Regions from separate parts of the Massilimicrobiota sp. An142 genome, predicted to be linked through region 2. Evidence: a T-box and tRNA genes for the amino acid it is inferred to sense, from the RefSeq annotation. Region 2 holds a T-box; the other holds one or more tRNA genes.

Region 1 (10,493 bases), on a different contig from region 2:
GATTATCATATTGACTTAAAACTTCAATCTTTCTTATAAATGTATCCTCATTACCCGATTGATCCTTAACATGATAATAAACTTCATATTCACCAATTTTACGAATATTCAGTTTAGAATCATCAATGGTTAATACTGGTGAATCATCATGATCATCTTTAACAATGACATCTTTTTTTAAATCAATTTCATCTCCAATCAATAATGTAATGGGTGTCAAACCACTCACTACTGGTGGCTGTTCATCTTTTGCCTGAACTTGTACATAGGCACTTTTCTCTGATTTATTTCCATAACTATCTTCCACAACAACTACAACTTTATAAGTTTTCACTTCATGAAAAGTATAATTTTGTTGAAAATAAACTTCTGTTTTAGAATCATCACGAATGTTTTTAACCAATTCTTTTGCAGATATTGTTTCATCTTTCAAAATTGTCTTATTTTGTGTTTCAAATTGTGGAGGTAACATATCATCAACATAAACAATTAAAGTAAAAACTTTTTGATGATAAGAATAGACTATTTTATATTGACCAAGTTGACTATTATCAACTTGATTATCAATCTTGATTTCATCTTCTTCGATATGTGAAAGTTTTTCAATATATTGTAGCGGTTCAACTTCCTGATATAATGCTAAATGAATTTCTTTATCTACAAAAGTTATACGTGGCTGTAAAAACAGATAAACAATTAAGACAATCAAACAAAATACAAAAGTATAAAAAAAGACTTTTTTCATATGTATCACCAAGATACTATATGAATGAAAAGTCTTTTTTAGTCCTCCTGTTGAAAATATTCTTCAATGATTTGTCTTTCACTAAAAGGTAATGGTTCTTCATCCAAAATCTGATAATCTTCATGCCCTTTTCCTAGACACAAAATAATATCATGAGCTTCAGCATGCTCAAGAGCATAATGAATGGCTTGTTGACGATCTTCTATAACAATATATTCCCCATTTTCTTTATTGATCCCCTCAATAATATCCTGACAGATTTTTTGTACTGATTCGCCACGTGGATTATCTGCTGTTAAAATAGAGAAAGCATGATATTTTGCGACAATTTCTCCAGCTCCATAACGTCTATGCACATCTCTATGTCCACCTAATCCATAGACACAATAAATACGGTGAGGATGATATTCACTCATAGTCGATAAGATACTATCAAAAGATAACGCATTGTGTGCATAATCAATAAAAACTGTATATGGACGAGGAACTGGTACCATTTCTACACGTCCTTTTACACTGACTTGTTTTAAAGCTTCTTGGATATAAGGAACATCTATATCTAAAAGATGACATATCATAATTGCGACTAATGAATTATAGACACTAAATTTTCCAGGTGTATTCGTTTGAAATGATGCTGAAATAACACCATTTGTATCAAATGTCACACCTAATATATTATCTTGACGATAAAGATTGATGTTGCAAGCCTGTAAATCACTTTCCTGATCTATAGAATAAGTTTGAATCTGACAGTGAGCACGATCTATCATATCTAAATAATGTTCATCATCCTTGTTGAATAAACCAATGCGACACATTTGAAACAATTGTTTTTTACATGACATATAATGTTCAAAAGAGCGGTGCTCATTTTCACCAATATGATCAGGTGATAAATTCGTAAAAACACCTATATCAAAATCAATACCTGTTACACGGTCTAACATAAGTCCCTGTGATGAAACTTCCATAACACAATATTCACAACCTGCTTCCACCATTTCATGCATTAATTTTTGCAGTTCAAAAGATTCAGGTGTGGTATTCTTTGTTTTTCTAAATTCACCATTTACAATAGAACCAATTGTTCCAATGATGCCGACTTTTTTATGAGCCTTTTCTAAAATAGAAGCCACCATATAAGATGTTGTTGTTTTCCCTTTAGTTCCAGTAATCCCGATGACTTTCATTTGACGACTTGGATGATGAAAGAAAGCACAAGAAAGTAACGCTAAAGCCTTTCTTGCATTATCAACTAATAAATAAGTGATTCCTTCCTGATATTCCACTGGATGCTCAATCACAATAACCTTTGCACCTTTTTGAATAACCTGATCAATAAAAGAGTGTCCATCAACCTTTGCGCCAGGAATACAAACAAATAGACTGCCTGATTGAACTGTTCTGGAATCATAATCTATTTGTGAAACTTCTTCATCTAAATGTCCTTGAATGAACTGATAATTCATTTCATCTAGTAATTCATTTAATTTCATTTTCCTCACCATTCCTCATTTGATATCTATCTTTAAATTTGAGATATTTGTAAATCCCCATTTTTTATGTAATTTAATTTTCTAAATGCTTTATACATACTATAACAAACAACCATTGGCAAAACAACATCTATCAAAAACAGTGGTATCCAATAAGTTGTTGCCATGATTGAAAATGAATCCGTTAATCCTAATAATCCTGTTAGTCCCATAGCTGAACCTTGCACACTGCAACGTAAAGAAAAAAGCACTGAAATCATTCCACTTAACATACTGGCAAGTAGTGGTGGTATCCATATAACAGGTCGTTTGACAATATTTTTAAACTGTAAAAGACTTGTCCCTAAACCAATAGCCAAAACTTCACCAAAACGATTATCATTCATTGACATCACAGCAAATCCAATCATTTGACTACATACTCCAGCCAGTACAGCTCCTAAAACAACACCATTAAAATCAACCATTATACTTGTTAAAAGTAAAGATGAAAGTGGTGATGTTGTGATGACACCAGCTAATAAAGCAACTAGCATTCCCATTAAAACAGAAGGCATTGTTGCACATTGTTTCATTACACTATTGAGCCAGAAAGAAATTTGATGCATAAATGGTCCTATAAGCCAGACAACCAAACCAGCACAGCCAATTGACATAACTGGTACCAGCCAAATATCAAAAGGTGTTTTTCCCTGTACCAAACGCCCTACTTCAATTGCTAAAATGACAGCTATATAAGCTAACAATGGATTCCCCGTCGCAAGCGATATCTGACCGCCATCTACAACAATTGTTCCGGCACCGATCGTTCCAGCCAGCAATGCCGTCAACAAATTCATCCCTCTAGCATCAATACATAAGCCCATTGCAATACCAATGGCAGGTCCCATTAAATAACCAAGCATGACTCCCCATTGATAAAGCATATTGATATGAACAGCCGTCCCAATCTGTTTCAAGATGATACCAAAGACAACACTCACAAAATAGCCATATGCCAATCCATTCAATGTTCTTACAATATAATTTTCATGTCTATTTCTTGCCATCCTGTTTTTCCTCTTTTCTTTGATGATTCATTAATGCAGGGAAAGCTTTCATAATACGACGCTCACTCATAGATTTATCATGTATCCATTGACGATAACTTGAGATATCATTTTCTTTCCATAAATCCATTAATTCATTAAAACTGTGTTTACTTTGTTCAACATCATCAATCAATTTTTGCATTGATGATTCTATATCCTTCATAAATTCATCTAAACGTTCATCCAAATGTGTTAATGATACGACTGTAAAAATAAGATCAATGATAAATATTGTCGTTAACATTGTTGCTATCACAACCAATGTAATTAAGCCATGTTGCATGATTTTTTCTAACAAATAAGGTTGAACAAATTTCACTGCAACAACACTAAAAACACCAAAAACTAAAAAACCTTCTAAACAAACTCTTCCATTAACATGAAAAGCTTTATCAGAATAATCCCACCATCTTCTATGATAAAGTTTCTCCATAGCCCATGATGTTATATATTCAATCACACAGGCCACAAATGCTCCTTCAATAAAAACAGATAAATAACTTTCATTAGCAGAAAATAAAAGAGAGACAGTGATGGCTCCAAAACCATATATTGGAACAATAGGTCCATTTAAAAAGCCACTATTTTTAATTCTATGACGCGTCATAATTGGACATATCAAAGATTCCCAAATCCATCCTGCAAAACCATATATATAAAAAGTTACAATATAAGCACTAATATATTTTTCCATAATAAACTCCTTATCTAGAAATATTATACTTCGTTTTTATGATTAAGCAAGAAAAAAACTGCTTACGCAGTTTCATTGATATTGAATATTTTGTTGTCTATTTAATGGGTAGATGGATAATTGTGAAGCAGAAACTTTATTTTTCATTTGAATACAATGAATTTGATTATTTTCATATGTCTTGTAATAATAAGCCCCTTCATTCATACTCATACAACAAGAATAAACCGTATAATCATCCTGATTTTGTGCTGTTTTCACTGAACCTTTGACCATTGCTACAGCATCTAAAATATGAAAAATCTGACTGACATTCTCTTCTTCTTTTTCACTCATCACAGCATTTTCCTTTAACCACAATGTTTTCACAAAACGTGAAGCAGGTGAAAAATCACCAGGAATACCGATTGTCCCAAATCCGTTTCCATAAGGCTTCAATGATTGGTCCGTTAAATGATCTTGAGGATAAGACGATGTTAAATGCATATAGTTATGGACATTCCATTGATGATACGGATAAGGTGGATTGTTGGTTAAAATATGAAAAGCATCTTGATAAACCTGCAATCCTGATTCTGTTGATTCCAGAATCAGACTCTCTTTTTGATCGGCAATAATCCAATGTAAAGGTGCTAAAGGCAATTTTTCGTGGAATGGAATATCCAAAAGATGAAAACGATCAATAACCTTTTTGACCTCTTGTACGCTTTGATATTGCCCTAAAATATAGGGAATGAGTTCATAAGGCGTTATATTGGTTTTGTTGGCCTGTTCAGGAAAATAACGAGCATTCCCTGGAAAATATAAGCCAGCCATGCATAATCCCTTTTCATTCATAGCTTCAGCATATAATGGATAATTTTCCACGACTGTTGCCATACCAATCATTGCATATTGATTTTTAAACAATGTTCCATTTTTTAATGGAAAAGAATAATGTCTTGGTGTCAATACAACCTGTTCACCAAATGTTGTTTCCAGATCTAAATTTCTACCAAAATACCCATTTAATTGAAATGCTGTACACATATCAAAATCACCTCATTACCATTATAGACCAATTTCTATCAAATAACAAAAAAACCTATATTGATATATAGGTTACATACATAATGGTGGAGCTTAGCGGGATCGAACCGCTGACCTCCTGCGTGCAAAGCAGGCGCTCTCCCAGCTGAGCTAAAGCCCCATTATTCAATTATACATGGTGGGCCTGAATGGACTTGAACCATCGACCTCACCCTTATCAGGGGTGCGCTCTAACCAGCTGAGCTACAGGCCCATGTATATATATAACAGTTATTAATGGTGGGCCTGAATGGACTTGAACCATCGACCTCACCCTTATCAGGGGTGCGCTCTAACCAGCTGAGCTACAGGCCCATTAACGACTGCCCTAATATATTAGCATAGGCTTCTTTTTTCGTCAATACTTTTTTTATTTTTTAAGATATATTTTTATAATGGAGCAGATAAAGCCTGAAAGTAACCCTGTATTCCATCACTAATCACTGTCGCCAGCTTTTTATGATAACTGCGACTTTTTAACTGTCCTCTTTCATTAGCATTAGATAAAAAGCCACATTCAATCAATACTCCCAGTGATTGTGTTGCACGCAAGATATAAAAACTACTTGATGAAATATTTTTCCTTGTTCCCGTTAAGGTTTTCATTTGATTATGAATACTATCAGCTAATCTTTTCCCATCCTCACTTTTTTTATAATAAAAAACTTGTGATCCCCAGGCACTAGAATTTGAAGAATTCAAATGAATACTTAAAAATAAATCTGGCTGATATTCATCAATCTTTAACGCTCTTAAATACATATCATCCTGTTTAGAATAGTTATAATTTCTTCTTGTCATATCCTGGTCATCTGTTCTTGTCATATAAACCGTTGCTCCACGTGATTCCAATTCTTCTTTCAATGCAAAACTGATTTTCAAATTTAATTCATCTTCATCGACTCCAGCAATACTCGCTCCATTGTCTAAACCCCCGTGACCAGGGTCCAAAACTATCACTCTTTGATTTAACAATTGTGATGATGAAACATGAATAACTGGTTTATATAAACATGTACATAAAGCAAAAAGAATAATAAAAGACATCATTTTTTTCATATGAATCATCACCCGTTTATTTATATGAAAAAAGAAATGTCTTTATGCTTAGAGTCTTTCTCCTTATATTAACCTTTAGCGACAGATAAACGTTTTTTCTTCAAATCTTTTCCAATTGTCAACATCATTGTTAAATAACATGCGCCTCCACCAATAAAGTTACTGATAGCTTCAGCAATAAAAACACCATCAATACCCATATATATAGGCAAAATCAAAGTCAATGGAACAACAATTATCACTTTTCTAAAAAGTGAAAAGAAAACCGCCTGTTTAGACTTTCCTAATCCTACCGCCACAGCTTGCCCCGTCATTTGAAAAGCCATCATAAAAAAGCCAAAAAAGTATAAATGAATAGCTTGCGTTCCATGTGTTATGATTTCTGGATTATGACTAAAGATCTGAATATAAAATTGAGGAAACAAAGTAATACTGAGCCATAAAAGAAAACTCGTTAAGAAGCAAGTGATTGTTGTAAAACGAATAGCTTTTAAAACTCTTTGATATTGTTTAGCTCCATAATTATAGCCAAGCACTGGCTGTGAAGCATTAGCTAAGCCTTGTCCTGGTAAAGATACAACCTCTCTAATAGAATTAATAATTGTCATAATCGCAATATAGAAATCTCCACCATATGTCTGAAGTGTGGCATTACAAACAATTGTAACAACAGAATTTGTCAATCCCATCATAAATCCAGCCATCCCTAAAGCAAATATTTTTTTCACATGTTTTATTTTTAATTTCAGTCTTTCTTTTTTTAATTTCAATATCGTTTTTTGACCTGTTAAAAATTGGAATGTCCATAAGGCAGATACAAACTGTGATATTACAGTTGCAAGCGCTGCGCCTTTGACTCCCATTGCTAAAACAAAAATAAAGATAGGATCCAAAATAATATTTGTTATAGCACCTAACAAAACTGTCATCATGCCTATTTTCGCAAAACCTTGACTATTAATAAAACTATTCATGCCTAAACCAATCAAAACAAATGGCGTTCCTAATAAATAAATACTCATATAATCATTTGCATATGTAATGGTATTCTGACTGGCTCCAAAAGCCCATAATAACGGTTCTTTAAACAACAGTCCAATGATCATAATCAAAACTGAAAAAAGAATCAGTAGAGAAAACGAATTCCCCATAATTTCTTCTGCCAAATCATGATCTCCACTTCCTCTCGCTATAGAACAAAGTGGTGAACCACCCATACCAAATAAATTCGCAAAAGCAATAATAATTGAAATTAATGGCAAACATAAACCTAAGCCGCTCATCGCAAGAGTGGCTACATCAGGTAATCTTCCAATATAAATACGATCAACAACGTTATATAAAATATTGATAAACTGTGCAACAATCATTGGTCCAGCAATATGTAAAATATGCTGGGATACATTTCCTAATGCAAAGTTATTTTGATCTTGCATTTATATAAGCTGTAATAAATCTAATGGTTTTTCTAAAACAATTGTTGCATTTTTCATTTCTTCTTTAGCGACATTACCCCATTTGGCATATCCAAAATCTATATGAGCATTTTGAGAAGCCAATTCATCTGAACGAGCATCACCAATATAAATCACTTCATCAGGTTGAAGCTGTAATCTTTTTAAACATTCTAATAAAGGTGTTGGATCTGGTTTATGTTTATCAGTATCTTCTGCTAATATTGTAGCTTTCATATATTTATCCAACCCTTTTTCAACCATATCAATTTGATATTGAGCCTTTGTTTTGGCAGATACCACAGCTTGAATAATCCCTGATTCTTCCAGTTTTATAAAAACCTCTTCAAATCCTTCATAAAGTGTTGCTCCTTCTTCATATTCATTGACATATTGAACCCATTTGGCATATGTTTTTTCTTTATCTTTTATATTTAATTCTTCCATCACTTTCATACCAGGATAAGCCGCAAATTTTAAAACGTCTTCAAAACTCCAATCTTCATTTAATTCTTCTTTAATAATTCTCATTAATGGATACATATTCATATTTAATGTATTTAAAACTGTTCCATCAATATCATAAATAACTGCTTTATACTTTTTCATATCTTTTTTTCCTCTCTTGATAAATCTTCATAAGCTTCTTTTAACCACTGATGTGGATATAAAATACGTTTATGTTGTAACTGTTCTTTTAAAAATAAATAAGCACTATATGCTAATGATATCTTCATTCCTTCTTCAATAACATCTAAATAAGGAGGAAACTCTTTGATGCAGCAGGAATGGATACTTTTTTCGGATGGACCTATTGTCCAGGCATTTTGTAACGCTATTTCCATCATTTGATTGTGAGAAATCACAGCACTGATGTCGTGTAATAAAGCTGCCTGATAACATTTTTGAGGATCAACTCCAAATCTATGAGCAAGTTTCAGACTCTCATTTGCAACTTTCAGACTATGTTCTTTCGTATAAATACATTGATATGTATCAAAAAACTGGCAAACATTCTCTTTTAAACTCAAATCTGGTGATATAAGATAGTCCATCATTGGCTATTCTCCACATAGCGATCAATATGACGTTCTACGACATCAAATGGCGCTGTTCCCGTTTCTAATAACGCTTCATGAAATAACTTATGATCAAAATTGTCCCCTAACGTTTCTTGAGCTTCTTCTTTCATTTGTGCTATTTTTTCATATCCAACATAATAAGGAACAAATGCTGCTGGATTAGCTTGAAGCTGTTTATATAATGCTGACAAAGACTCTTCATCTAAAAGCATTCCATTGTCTTCTAAAAAATCAAGAACATCACTTTGACTCCATCCTTCATAATGAATACCAATATCTATCAAAATCGTTAAACTATTATTCAATAATTCTGCTTCTTTATATAACTGCAAAACATCTTCATCAATTTTATCTGTTAAATACTTTAAACATTCATATTGTGCATATGTCGCATAGCCTTCGCTATATGCCTGACAGCTGGCAATGGCTTTTCTAAAATTGTTTGTCTGATTTTCATACATATACGCATATTGATACATGTGTCCTGTTAGCCCTTCATGTGCCACTGTCGCATATGTTGATATCGTCTTGACATCATTTGTTTTAGGATTGACTCGCAACTGTTTCACTTGTGTTCCATCTAATGTAGGAATATTAAAATAAGCTGTTACCCCTGAATCAGAAGCTAAATTTTCATTGACATCTTGAATTTGATATGACAGTTGATCAACTTCAGGAAAATCTTGCGATAAATTTTGTTTAATAAACTTCAAAATTTCATCGTAACTCTGGAAATTTGTTTGAGGGAAATTCCCATTTGTATAATCTTCATAAAGCTCAGGATTTTGAATAGCTAATACAACCAGACGTTGCATATGCTGATGAAAAGCATCTTCCATCATATTTTTGACTTCTTCTACTGTTTGATCAGTTCCACTATTTTGTTGTAATAATAAAGCATAGTATTCTTTACCATCTTTGAAATGAGCGAGTCCCTGCTCATTATTGGTACCATCTTTAAGATGAGATAAAGTAGTTATGATTTCTTGATAAGCTGGAAAGAAAGACGTTTGAAAAGCGTCTTCCATTTGTTGTTTATAATCTTCTTTCTTTTGCTTTGTGATATCTAGATTTTCAATATTTTCATAAACAGCCTGTAAAACAGGACTATGATCTTTTTGATCTAAAATTCTTTGACAATAAGTTAACACTGAATCAAAATCAATCATTAACAAACCTTTTTGAGCTTGTGTTTTTGTATAATCTAAAGCTTCTTGCGTATAGGGTAAAATATCTTTAACCATGACAATCATATTTTTTAAATCTTCTTCATTTCGTATGTCCCAATCAGTTAGTAAAGTTGGATATTGATAATGTAAACCTGTCATACTGGCAAATAAAGAACCATAATAATCAAATTTTTCATCACTCAATTTTTGATCAATTGATAATTGTGTTTTATAAATATCATAAGAATCTTTTTGATCTTCAGTTAAAGCATCATAATCAAATCCCATTAATTGTTCATAGGTATCATTTAACGCCTGTTTGAGTTTTTGCTGGTCATCTTGAGATGCACCCATGCCTAGTCCAACTTCTACCTGACTCATATCAATTCCAAAATCATCTGGATGAGTCACATAAGTATGTAAAGTCACATAATCGTTTTCCATCGTTTCTATAAATTCCTGATTTAAAAATTGATCAAACTCTTTTTGAACTGTCACATTATCTTGCTGGCATCCTACCATGCAAAAGAATAATGTTATGGACAATAAAAACTGGATTGACTTTTTTAAATATTTCATATTTTTCCTCATGTCTTATTTGTTGTTATCTACACTTTCCGTGACTTGACTGA
Region 2 (10,493 bases):
GACTTACAATATTTCATTTGTTTTTTTATTTATTGATTTATTTACTGGGTTTATCCTTTTATATGATTTTATATTGACATTTTTTTATTTTAAACGGTCTGTCTATATATATTATCCTGTATATCTTTTTATATACTTTTCGATATTATCATTTGTTCAATGGTTATTGCCATCGTCTATTATTTTTCAAGGTGTTTTATTGATGGAAGGCTATCATATGCGTTATATCATGATTATTGCCATTCTAGTTATTTTGATTAGCTATTTTTATATAGATTTATGCCGTCATCGTATTCATCAGCAAATGGTTAAAGTCTGTTTTCAAGGACACCAATGTTATGGTTTTATTGATAATGGTAATCAGGTCACATATCATGGTTATCCAGTTATTTTTATCAATCAAAGATTTGCCGGTGACTATACTGTTATTGATAATATTTGCATTGAAACTGCGAGTCAGCAGGAAAAAATTGATTTAATTTTATTGCCTGATATTACAATTCATCATCAAACATTACACGATGTTTATGCTGGAATTATATCATCGAATCAGTATGATTGCATTTTAAATCAACAGTTAATGGGAGGGTTATTATGATCTTATTATTATTGAAGGAATGGGTATTAAAAAGAAAATCACTTTTCTATATTGGTAGACATGATGTTTTAAAAGCACCATTAAAAGGTAAAGAAGAAAAAGAAGCTTTATTGAAATTACAAAATGGTGATGAAAAAGCAAAGGATTTATTAATTGAACATAATTTAAGGCTCGTTGTCTATGTGGCTAAAAAATATGATTCTATGCAAAATGGTAGTATAGAAGATTTAATTAGTATTGGAACGATTGGATTAGTGAAAGCAGTGAATACTTTTAATATGGATAAAAACATTAAATTAGCAACTTATGCATCACGTTGTATTGAAAATGAAATTTTAATGTTCTTAAGAAAAAATAATAAACTCAGACAAGAAATCTCTTTAGATGAACCATTGAATGTTGACTATGATGGTAATGAATTATTATTATCTGATATCATTGGTACGGACAAAGACATTGTACAAGATGAAATAGAACATAATGATCAAAAAGAAAAATTTTATCATGCTTTACATTATTTAAATCCAAGAGAACAACAGATTCTTATGATGCGTTATGGTTTGATTGGTCATGAGGAATTAACACAAAAGGATGTGGCAGAAATATTAGGTATTTCACAATCATATATATCTAGACTTGAAAAGAAAATTATTAGAAAATTAAGAAATAAATTGAAAGATGATGAATAATGTCAAATAAAATGGTGAAACTCTGATATGAGGAGTTGAATCCATGTCAAAATATAAAGTAGAACTGAATGGAACAAATATTGAAAATTATGAAAAATTATCTCATCAACAAACAATAGAATTATTGAAAACATATCATCAAAATCATGATTCCTGTATAAAAGAAAAATTGGTTCTCTCTAATTTAAAACTTGTTTTATCACTTGTTCAAAAATACCAACAAAGAGTGAATAATTTAGATGATTTATTTCAAGTTGGAGTAATTGGTTTAATGAAGGCCATAGATCATTTTAATACGAATTTAGAAGTTCGTTTTTCAACATATGCTGTTCCGCTTATACAAGGTGAGATGAAACGTTATTTAAGAGAAAATTCTCCTATGCGAATACCAAGATCGTTACGAGATATTGCTTATAAAGCGCTTTTGGTTAATGAAGAATATATGAAAAAATATAATCGAGAAGCATCTATAAAAGAATTATCTCAACGTTTAAATGTTGATGAATATACGTTAGTTGAAGCATTGTCTTCTACTCATAGTGTGACATCATTATCACAGGAAGTCCAAAATGATGGCAATGGACCCATTGATTTAGAAAGTCAGATACCAGATAACCATAGTCATATGGAAGATATTCAAAAGACAATAGATTTACAAAAAGCCATGCATCATTTAGATCAAAAAGAAATGCAAATCATTCATGAACGTTATTTTCAAGGTTTAACACAGAGTGAAATTGCTAAAGATTTAATGATTTCTCAAGCACAAGTTTCTCGTATTGAAAAACAGGCTTTATCACATTTAAAGAAATATATGATAGGATAAAAGCATATATTAAAGTGGTGATAAAATGCGCTTTTTAACTTTACAAAGTAAAGATGTCATTGATGCCTCATCAGGTTGTAAGATTGGTTATGTTGTTGATTTGGAAATTGATCCTTGTTGTCAATGTATACAGGCTTTAATTGTTGAACGTTTTTCAGCATTTAAATTCATATGTTTTTTTAAAGGACCACCAGCTTTGGTTATACCTATTCAACATATTATTACCATTGGTGAAGATGTTATTTTGGTACATGTTGAATGTCAATAAATGGGATGAAGAAGGTGATATTTCCCGTATTTTCCTCTTTTTTTCATACACATTATATGGTATAATTATATAAAGATTGTAAGGAGGTTACCTCATGGGATACGGAGAAAAAGTAAAAAAATGGTTTTTTGAAGAAGATGATGATGACGTTTATGAAAATGAAGAAATAGATACTGAAGAAGAAAGTGTAAAATCAACAAGTTTATTTGAAAAAGCAAAATCTACAAAAACAACTGATGCTATGAAAGCATTAAGTGCAAATAAAGATAGTCATTTGATTTTATTTGAACCACGTGCATATAGTGAAACTCAAGAAATTGCAACGTATTTAAAACAAAAAAGAGCTGCAGTTGTCAATTTGCATCGTTTACAGAAAGAACAGTCTAAACGTGTTATTGATTTCTTAAGTGGTGTTATTTTTGCAATTGAAGGAGATATTCAACAAATCGGACCTAAAATTTTCTTATGTACTCCTAAGAATATTGGCGTTTCTGGCAATATTACAATGGATGATTCTGAAACTGATGAATAAACAAGTATTAGTAAGTGAAAAACTTGCTAATACTTTCTTTTTGAATGATGTTAGAACATTTTAAAGGCGACGAAGTTTTTGTTAAGAAAATTTTAGACTATCAATTTCAGGCACTGCATCATCAAAGAATGGTATTAACACCTTTTTATAATCCTCATGAACAGGAGATAGTAAGAAGTGTTATCGGTAAAGAACTGAAAGTCTTAAGTTATGGTGGTTTTACAAATGCTGAAAATCAGCGTATGATTATTTGTCCAGATTTTTATGAAATTGAAAAGTCTGACTTTGAAATTCAATTGGTTGAAGTCATATATCGCCGGCAATTTGGACGCATTCAGCACAAGGATATTTTAGGAGCTTTAATGAATTTGGGTATAAAAAGGGAGTGTGTTGGTGATATTTTTGATGGAGAGCGTTGTTTTTTTGCTTGTACAAAACAAACTTATCCTTATATTATCCAAACATTAAAACAAATAAAAAAATCAAAAATAAAGCTTCAAGAATGTCATGAAGATATTGAAATTGTACATGACTATACATCTCGTTCTTTTATTTTATCGAGTATGCGTTTGGATAAAGTGGTATCAACGATGTTTAAAGTACCACGTGCTTTAGCTAGTGAAGCTATTCGTAATGGGCATGTCAAAGTCAATTATAAAATTGTTGAAGAAGTGAGTTATTTGTGTCATAATAGTGATATGGTATCTTTCAAACATCATGGACGTGTTAAAATTGTGGATGAAAATAAGCAAACAAGACAGGGAAATTATGTTGTAAGTGGATACTTTTATAAGTGAGGTGGAAGGATTGGAACAATTTGATAAGCAATTTCGTGGTTATAACATTGCTGAAGTCAATGATCGTATTGGTGAATTAAAACAGGAAATTGAAAAACAAAAGGAAAGGATTCAGTCAATGGAAGAAGAAATGACTGAATTAAAAGAACAAAACACTTTACTTACAAAACAAATATCTGTACATGAGAAAACTAACGAAGAAATTGCGCGTTTGGCTTTAAAAGAAGCAAGTGAATTGATTGAAAAAGCCAAAAGAAATGCCAATATGATTCTTAAAGAATCAATGGAATATGTGCGTGGTTTGTCAAAAGATATGGATACGTTTAAACAGGAAGCTATTGATTTTAGAGCAAATGTTGTAAAAATGAGCGAAGAAATGCTAGAAACTATTGACAAATCTGAAATTTTCAGTTTAATTAAAGAAGAACAAGAAAACAAATACAATGACAAGGACAGTTTATAAGGAAAACTTACAGAGAGTTTGCAGTTGGTGAAAAGCAAATAAGGGGAACTTATAATGAATCAGCCTAAGAGTAGCTTATCTGAAATCAAGTAGGATAAGACGTTCATCGCGTTAAGATATAGAGAGCATATCTTTAAGATATGAATAAAGGTGGTACCGCGTCATCACGTCCTTTAACAGGACGTTTTTTTATTTGAGAAAGGAAGGAATACAATGAATTACAAAGACACATTATTAATGCCTAAAACAGATTTTGAAATGCGTGGAAATCTTCCTAAAAAGGAGCCAGGTTACGTTCAAAGATGGCAAGAAACGCATATGTATGAAAAAGTCATTGAACAAAATCAAGGACATGATGATTTTGTTTTCCATGATGGTCCACCATATGCAAATGGAAATATGCATACTGGACATATGTTAAACAAAATTATTAAAGATGTGATTTGTCGTTATAAAAACATGCAGGGATTGTATACACCATATATTCCTGGATGGGATACACATGGTTTACCAATTGAAAATGCTATTCAAAAATTAGGTGTCAATCGTAAAGAATTAAGTACAGCAGAATTTAGAAAAAAATGTTATGGATATGCATTAAAACAAGTTGAAATTCAAAAAGAACAATGTATCCGTGTTGGAACATTTGCTGATTATGACCACCCATATTTAACATTATTACCAGAATTTGAAGCCAATCAAATTGATGTTTTCGCAAAGATGGCGATGGATGGTTTAATTTATAAAGGATTAAAACCAGTCTATTGGTCACCATCAAGTGAATCAGCTTTAGCAGAAGCTGAAGTTGAATATCATGATGTGAAAAGTCCAACTATTTTTGTGAAATTCCAGGTTAAAGATGGAAAAGGTATTTTAGATACAGATACAAGTTTTGTGATTTGGACAACAACACCTTGGACAATTCCAGCAAACCTTGCGATTTGTTTAAATGCGGATTATACGTATGCACTTGTTCAAAGTGAAAAAGGAAAATTAATTGTTTTAGAAGAACTTGTTGATTCTTTATGGGAAAAATTTGAATTAAAAGAAAAACAGATTTTAAAAACATTTAAGGGACAAGAATTAGAAATGATTACTTGTCAACATCCATTATATGATCGTGAATCATTAGTTATCTTAGGAGATCACGTTACTGCTGAAGCTGGTACAGGATGTGTTCATACTGCTCCTGGATTTGGTATGGATGACTTTATTGTTGGTCAAAAATATGGTTTAGATATTTATTGTAATGTTGATGAACACGGTTGCATGATGGAAGACTGTGGTGAATGGTTAGCTGGTCAATATGTTGATGATGCTAATAAAACAGTCACTTTAAAACTTGATGAATTAGGAGTGTTATTAAAGCTTGAATTCATTACACATAGTTATCCTCATGACTGGCGTACAAAAAAACCAATTATCTTTAGAGCAACTGACCAATGGTTCTGTTCAATTGATAAGATTAGAGAAAAATTATTAGATGAAATTGATCATGTTGAATGGTTAAATGAATGGGGTCATATTAGAATCTACAACATGATTAAAGATCGTGGTGACTGGTGTATTTCTCGTCAAAGAAGCTGGGGAGTGCCAATTCCTATTATTTATTGTGAAGATGGGACACCAATTATGGAAGAAGAAGTTTTCAAACATATTTCTGATTTATTTAGACAGTATGGTTCTAATATTTGGTTTGAAAAAGATGAAAAATTCTTGTTACCTGAAGGATATACAAATGAACATTCACCAAATGGTATCTTTAAAAAAGAAAAAGATATCATGGATGTATGGTTTGATTCAGGATCTTCTCATACAGGATGCATGAGAGAAAGAGGATATCGTTATCCAGTTGATTTATACTTTGAAGGTAGTGATCAGTATCGTGGATGGTTCAACTCATCATTGATTATTGGAACAGCAGTTTATGATAAAGCGCCTTATAAGACAGTATTATCACATGGCTTTGTTTTAGATGGTAAAGGAAATAAAATGTCTAAATCATTAGGAAATACAGTTGATCCAATTAAACTTGTCAATCAATATGGTGCAGATATCTTAAGATTATGGGCAACTTCAGTTGCATATCAATCTGATGTTCGTATTTCTAATGATATTATGAAGCAAGTTGCTGAAAATTATCGTAAGATTAGAAACACAATGCGTTTTGTTTTAGGGAATCTTTCTGATTTTAAAGCAAGTGATTTGATTGAAATCTCAAAACTTGAAGGTGTTGATCAATACATGCTTGTTGAATTAAATCAGTTAATGAAAGGTTATGAAGAAGCCTTTAATCAATATGATTTTGCTGAAGCAAATCAATTAATTTTAAATTGCTTTACAAACACTTTAAGTGCTTTCTATATGGACTTTACAAAAGATATTCTTTATATTGAAAAAGCTGATAGCTTAAGAAGAAGACAGGTTCAAACAGTGTTATATTATTATGCAAAAACAATGATGAAATTATTATCACCAATTCTTGTCTTTACAAGTGAAGAATTACATGATCATTTCCATTGTGATGAAAATAAAGCTGAATCTATTTTCTTAGAAGCAAAACCTGAATTGCTTCCAGTAGACAATGAAGAAGTAATTAAAGAATATTATGATCGTTTCTTATTATTAAGAAAAGATGTCTTAAAATCTTTAGAAGAATTAAGAAATGCTAAAGAAATTAAATCTAATATGGAAGCAAAAGTGACTATTTGCTTAAAAGATTCATATCAAGATATGGACAAATTAGCAGATGTCTTAAAACAGTTGTTTATTGTCGCTAAAGTTCAGTTAGTCAATGATTCTACAGATCTTGAAGAATATGATACAGCTTATATTCATAGTGAAAAATTTAATGGTGTTCAATGTCCAAGATGTTGGAATTATTTTGAAGAATCAGAAATGGAAGGCGAATTATGTCCTCGTTGTCATGATGTCATCCATGGATAAATAATAAATGGTACGATACGTACCATTTATTTTTGAAAGGGGATTGAAATGGAAAAAAAATTTCAAGGAAGTTTATTGTTGCTTATAGCTGCTTTGATTTGGGGAAGTTCTTTCATTGTTATGAAAAGCGCTGTTGATTTTTTAACACCGGCAGTCTTGTTGTTTTTTAGATTTTCATTGGCAGCTATTTTATTATCACTTATATTTATCAAAAAAATAAAAAAACTCAATTTTCAGCAAATCAAAGGTGGTTTGTTAACGGGATGCTGTTTGTTTGCAGCTTATTATGTACAGACATGGGGATTGAACTATACAACACCTGGTAAAAATGCTTTTTTAACAGCTGTTTATTGTGCTATTGTTCCTTTTTTGGTATGGCTGTTTTATCATAAACGTCCAGATATTTATAATTTCATTGCAGCTTTTATTTGTGTTTTAGGGATTGGCTGTGTATCTTTAGATGAACATTTAACTATGAATATAGGTGATTTTCTCACATTATGTGGTGGTTTTTTATATGCCTGTCATATTTTACTGATCAAAAAATTTTCTAAAGGAATTGATGGAGGAGCTTTCACATCATTACAGTTTATGGGTGGTGCCATGATTTCATTTGTTTTTGCCTTATTAACTGAAGATTTATCTATTATAACGCAAATACAGCCATCTATTTATTTGCAGATTCTTTATCTTGTTGTATTTGCTACTGCATTAACAATGTTTTGTCAGACAACGGGACAGAAATATACAAGTGAATGTAATGCTTCATTGATTTTATCTTTGGAATCTGTATTTGGAGTCGCATTTTCAATTGCTTTTTATGGTGAAATTCTTACATTTAAAATCTTATTAGGATTTATTTTAATATTTATTGCTATTGTCATTTCAGAAACCAAGCTATCTTTTTTAAAAAGAGGAGAAATAAAATGAAAAAGATAATAACTTGTATAATTACAATGATTGTATGTCTTGGAATCGTTCCAATCCATGCAAGTGAAAATTTTCAAGTTTCTTTACACTCAAAATATGCCTATCTTTATGATCAGGAAACTCAAATGGTTTACTTAGATCAAAAAAGTCAGGATAAAATCTATCCGGCAAGTATGACAAAAATTTTAACAGTGAGTTTAGCATTAGATAAAATAACTGATATACATGAAAAGGTACGTATCACACAAGCGGATTTGGATGGACTGTTTGAGGCTGGAGCCACAATAGCTGGATTTTACGCTGGAGAACTGGTAACATATGAGGATTTGCTTTATGGTGCATTATTACCATCTGGTGCAGATGCTTGCAATGCCTTAGCACGTTTAACATATGGTTCTACTGATGGGATGGTTATGGCTATGAATCAGTTGGTAGAACAATTAAATCTAAAGAATTCTCATTTTATGAATGTAACAGGATTACATCATAATGAGCATTATACAACCGTTTATGATATGGCAATGATTTTGCATCATGCTTTGCAAAATCAAACGTTTGAAGATGTTTTTAATGCACGAACATATACCAGTTCAATGAAAAATCATACGTGGTCTTCATCTTTACAAAGAGGTTATATGAGTTATGGTTTGGATATATCACAAATTGATGGTGCAAAAAGTGGTTTTACAGATGAAGCGCAATTAACTTTAGCAAGTACCATGACTTTTAATGGACATCAATTTATTTTAGTGACAGCATATGCCAGTGGGCAATATACTCAAAATCATGTAAGAGATGCAATTACAGTTTGTCAATATCTTCATGATCATTATCATGAAATTGTTCTTTATAAAAAAGATGAAACGATTGCTGATTATTGGCTTTTACAATCTTTTCAGTTTCGCTATGAATATCAAGCTCCACAAACTTTATCTATCATTATAGATAATAATATATCGACGAAAGATTTATCTTATCAAGTAGATACATCGACTTTTTTAGTAGCACCTATGAAAAGTGGTCAAAAGATAGGGACAGTTTCAATCTATAATGATGATTATTTGCTTTATTCATATGATATGCATTTAACGGAAGATATTGAGCTATCAATGATGGAAAGAATAGCTTATTATGCTGTTATCATTTTTATTATAGGAGCATTAATCACTTGCTTGATTTTAGTTATGAAAAAAATAAAACATAAAAAAAGTGATAGACCATAAGGGAATCTATCACTTTATTTATTTTCTTTTAAATCAATAATACGATCAATACCATATCCAACAAAACGTCCTATAAAAATAATAATGACACCAATTACTGGTAAGAATGGATTTCCTCCAAATATAAAGTACCAAAGAATACATAAAAATCCAATCACATAACCAATAAATGTAAAAATGTCTGTATATTTTCTTGATTGATTATCTTGCATAAATTCACCCCATTTGACATAAAATCATTATAACATCTTTCATTATTTTTTCAATACTGTTATAATGTGAAAGGGGGTTTATATGAAAAAAGGATGTCTTTTTGATTTGGATGGAACTTTAGTTAATTCCATCACAGATTTAGCATTATCTACAAATGAAGTCTTAAAGTTACATCATTTACCAACTCATGATATTTCTCAATATAATATGTTTGTTGGTAATGGTGTTAAGAAATTGATGGAAAGAGCTTTAGGTCCAGAACATCTAGATTTATTGGATGTTTGTCTGCAAGATTTCCAAAAAATATATCGCGAACATTGTTTAGATCATACAATACCTTATGATGGGATAGAAGAACTTATTGCTTATTTAAAAAAGCAAAATATAAAATTAGCTGTTGTAACAAATAAACCACATGCTTTAGCTATTCAGATTGTAGAACATCTATTTCCTGATACTTTTGAAGCTATCTATGGACAACAGGACTTATATCCTGTCAAACCTGATCCTCAATCAACTTATATGGCATTGATGGAAATGAGACTTGATAAAAAAGATTGTTTTTTTATAGGTGATAGTCAGGTGGACATTGATACAGGATATTATGCTGATATAGATTCTATTGGTGTAACTTGGGGATTTAGAGGGCGACAGGAATTGGAAAATGCTGGAGCTGATTATATTGTTGACAATCCTTATGAAATTATGGAGCTTATTCAAAATGAAAATAGGGGTTAGTCAATGTTTGCTAGGTGTCAATTGTACATATAGTGGAAAGAGCCATCCTCTTGATATTTTGATAGAAATGGATAAAAGACATTCCATTATACCAGTTTGTCCAGAGGTCTTAGGAGGATTACCTATTCCAAGAGATCCTGCTGAAATTCAATCTTTGGAACCCTTTAAAGTTGAAACAATCAATCATCAGGATGTGACTACTGAATATATTTTGGGTGCTCAAAAAGCGTTAGACATCTTTATTAAAAATGATGTTCAAGTGGCATTGTT

The links. The T-box of region 2 lies ahead of ileS (isoleucine--tRNA ligase). A T-box ahead of a tRNA ligase gene usually reads a tRNA of that ligase, here a tRNA-Ile.
Region 1: it encodes a tRNA-Ile, which carries the amino acid that the T-box ahead of ileS (isoleucine--tRNA ligase) is inferred to sense. The anticodon was not compared.

Annotation. Positions count from the first base shown of each region.
Region 1 is NZ_NFLD01000023.1:23,303-33,795, forward strand. Features, by position in the region: gene B5E87_RS10110 (polysaccharide deacetylase family protein) at 1-745, opposite strand, end outside; gene B5E87_RS10115 (UDP-N-acetylmuramoyl-L-alanyl-D-glutamate--2,6-diaminopimelate ligase) at 784-2,244, opposite strand; gene B5E87_RS10120 (PTS sugar transporter subunit IIC) at 2,277-3,293, opposite strand; gene B5E87_RS10125 (putative ABC transporter permease) at 3,280-4,029, opposite strand; gene bsh (choloylglycine hydrolase) at 4,102-5,058, opposite strand; tRNA gene B5E87_RS10135 (tRNA-Ala) at 5,143-5,218, opposite strand; tRNA gene B5E87_RS10140 (tRNA-Ile) at 5,235-5,311, opposite strand; tRNA gene B5E87_RS10145 (tRNA-Ile) at 5,336-5,412, opposite strand; gene B5E87_RS10150 (N-acetylmuramoyl-L-alanine amidase family protein) at 5,488-6,156, opposite strand; gene B5E87_RS10155 (MATE family efflux transporter) at 6,225-7,592, opposite strand; gene B5E87_RS10160 (HAD family hydrolase) at 7,593-8,219, opposite strand; gene B5E87_RS10165 (HD domain-containing protein) at 8,216-8,665, opposite strand; gene B5E87_RS10170 (DUF885 domain-containing protein) at 8,665-10,440, opposite strand; gene B5E87_RS10175 (LysR family transcriptional regulator) at 10,456-10,493, opposite strand, start outside.
Region 2 is NZ_NFLD01000031.1:2,579-13,071, reverse strand. Features, by position in the region: gene B5E87_RS15465 (sigma-E processing peptidase SpoIIGA) at 203-598, shown strand; gene sigK (RNA polymerase sporulation sigma factor SigK) at 595-1,287, shown strand; gene B5E87_RS11805 (sigma-70 family RNA polymerase sigma factor) at 1,331-2,113, shown strand; gene B5E87_RS11800 (YlmC/YmxH family sporulation protein) at 2,139-2,381, shown strand; gene B5E87_RS11795 (cell division protein SepF) at 2,476-2,913, shown strand; gene B5E87_RS11790 (YlmH family RNA-binding protein) at 2,961-3,710, shown strand; gene B5E87_RS11785 (DivIVA domain-containing protein) at 3,721-4,173, shown strand; T-box leader at 4,145-4,350, shown strand; gene ileS (isoleucine--tRNA ligase) at 4,387-7,119, shown strand; gene B5E87_RS11775 (DMT family transporter) at 7,168-8,049, shown strand; gene B5E87_RS11770 (D-alanyl-D-alanine carboxypeptidase family protein) at 8,046-9,272, shown strand; gene B5E87_RS11765 (hypothetical protein) at 9,287-9,484, opposite strand; gene B5E87_RS11760 (HAD family hydrolase) at 9,567-10,223, shown strand; gene B5E87_RS11755 (2-thiouracil desulfurase family protein) at 10,207-10,493, shown strand, end outside.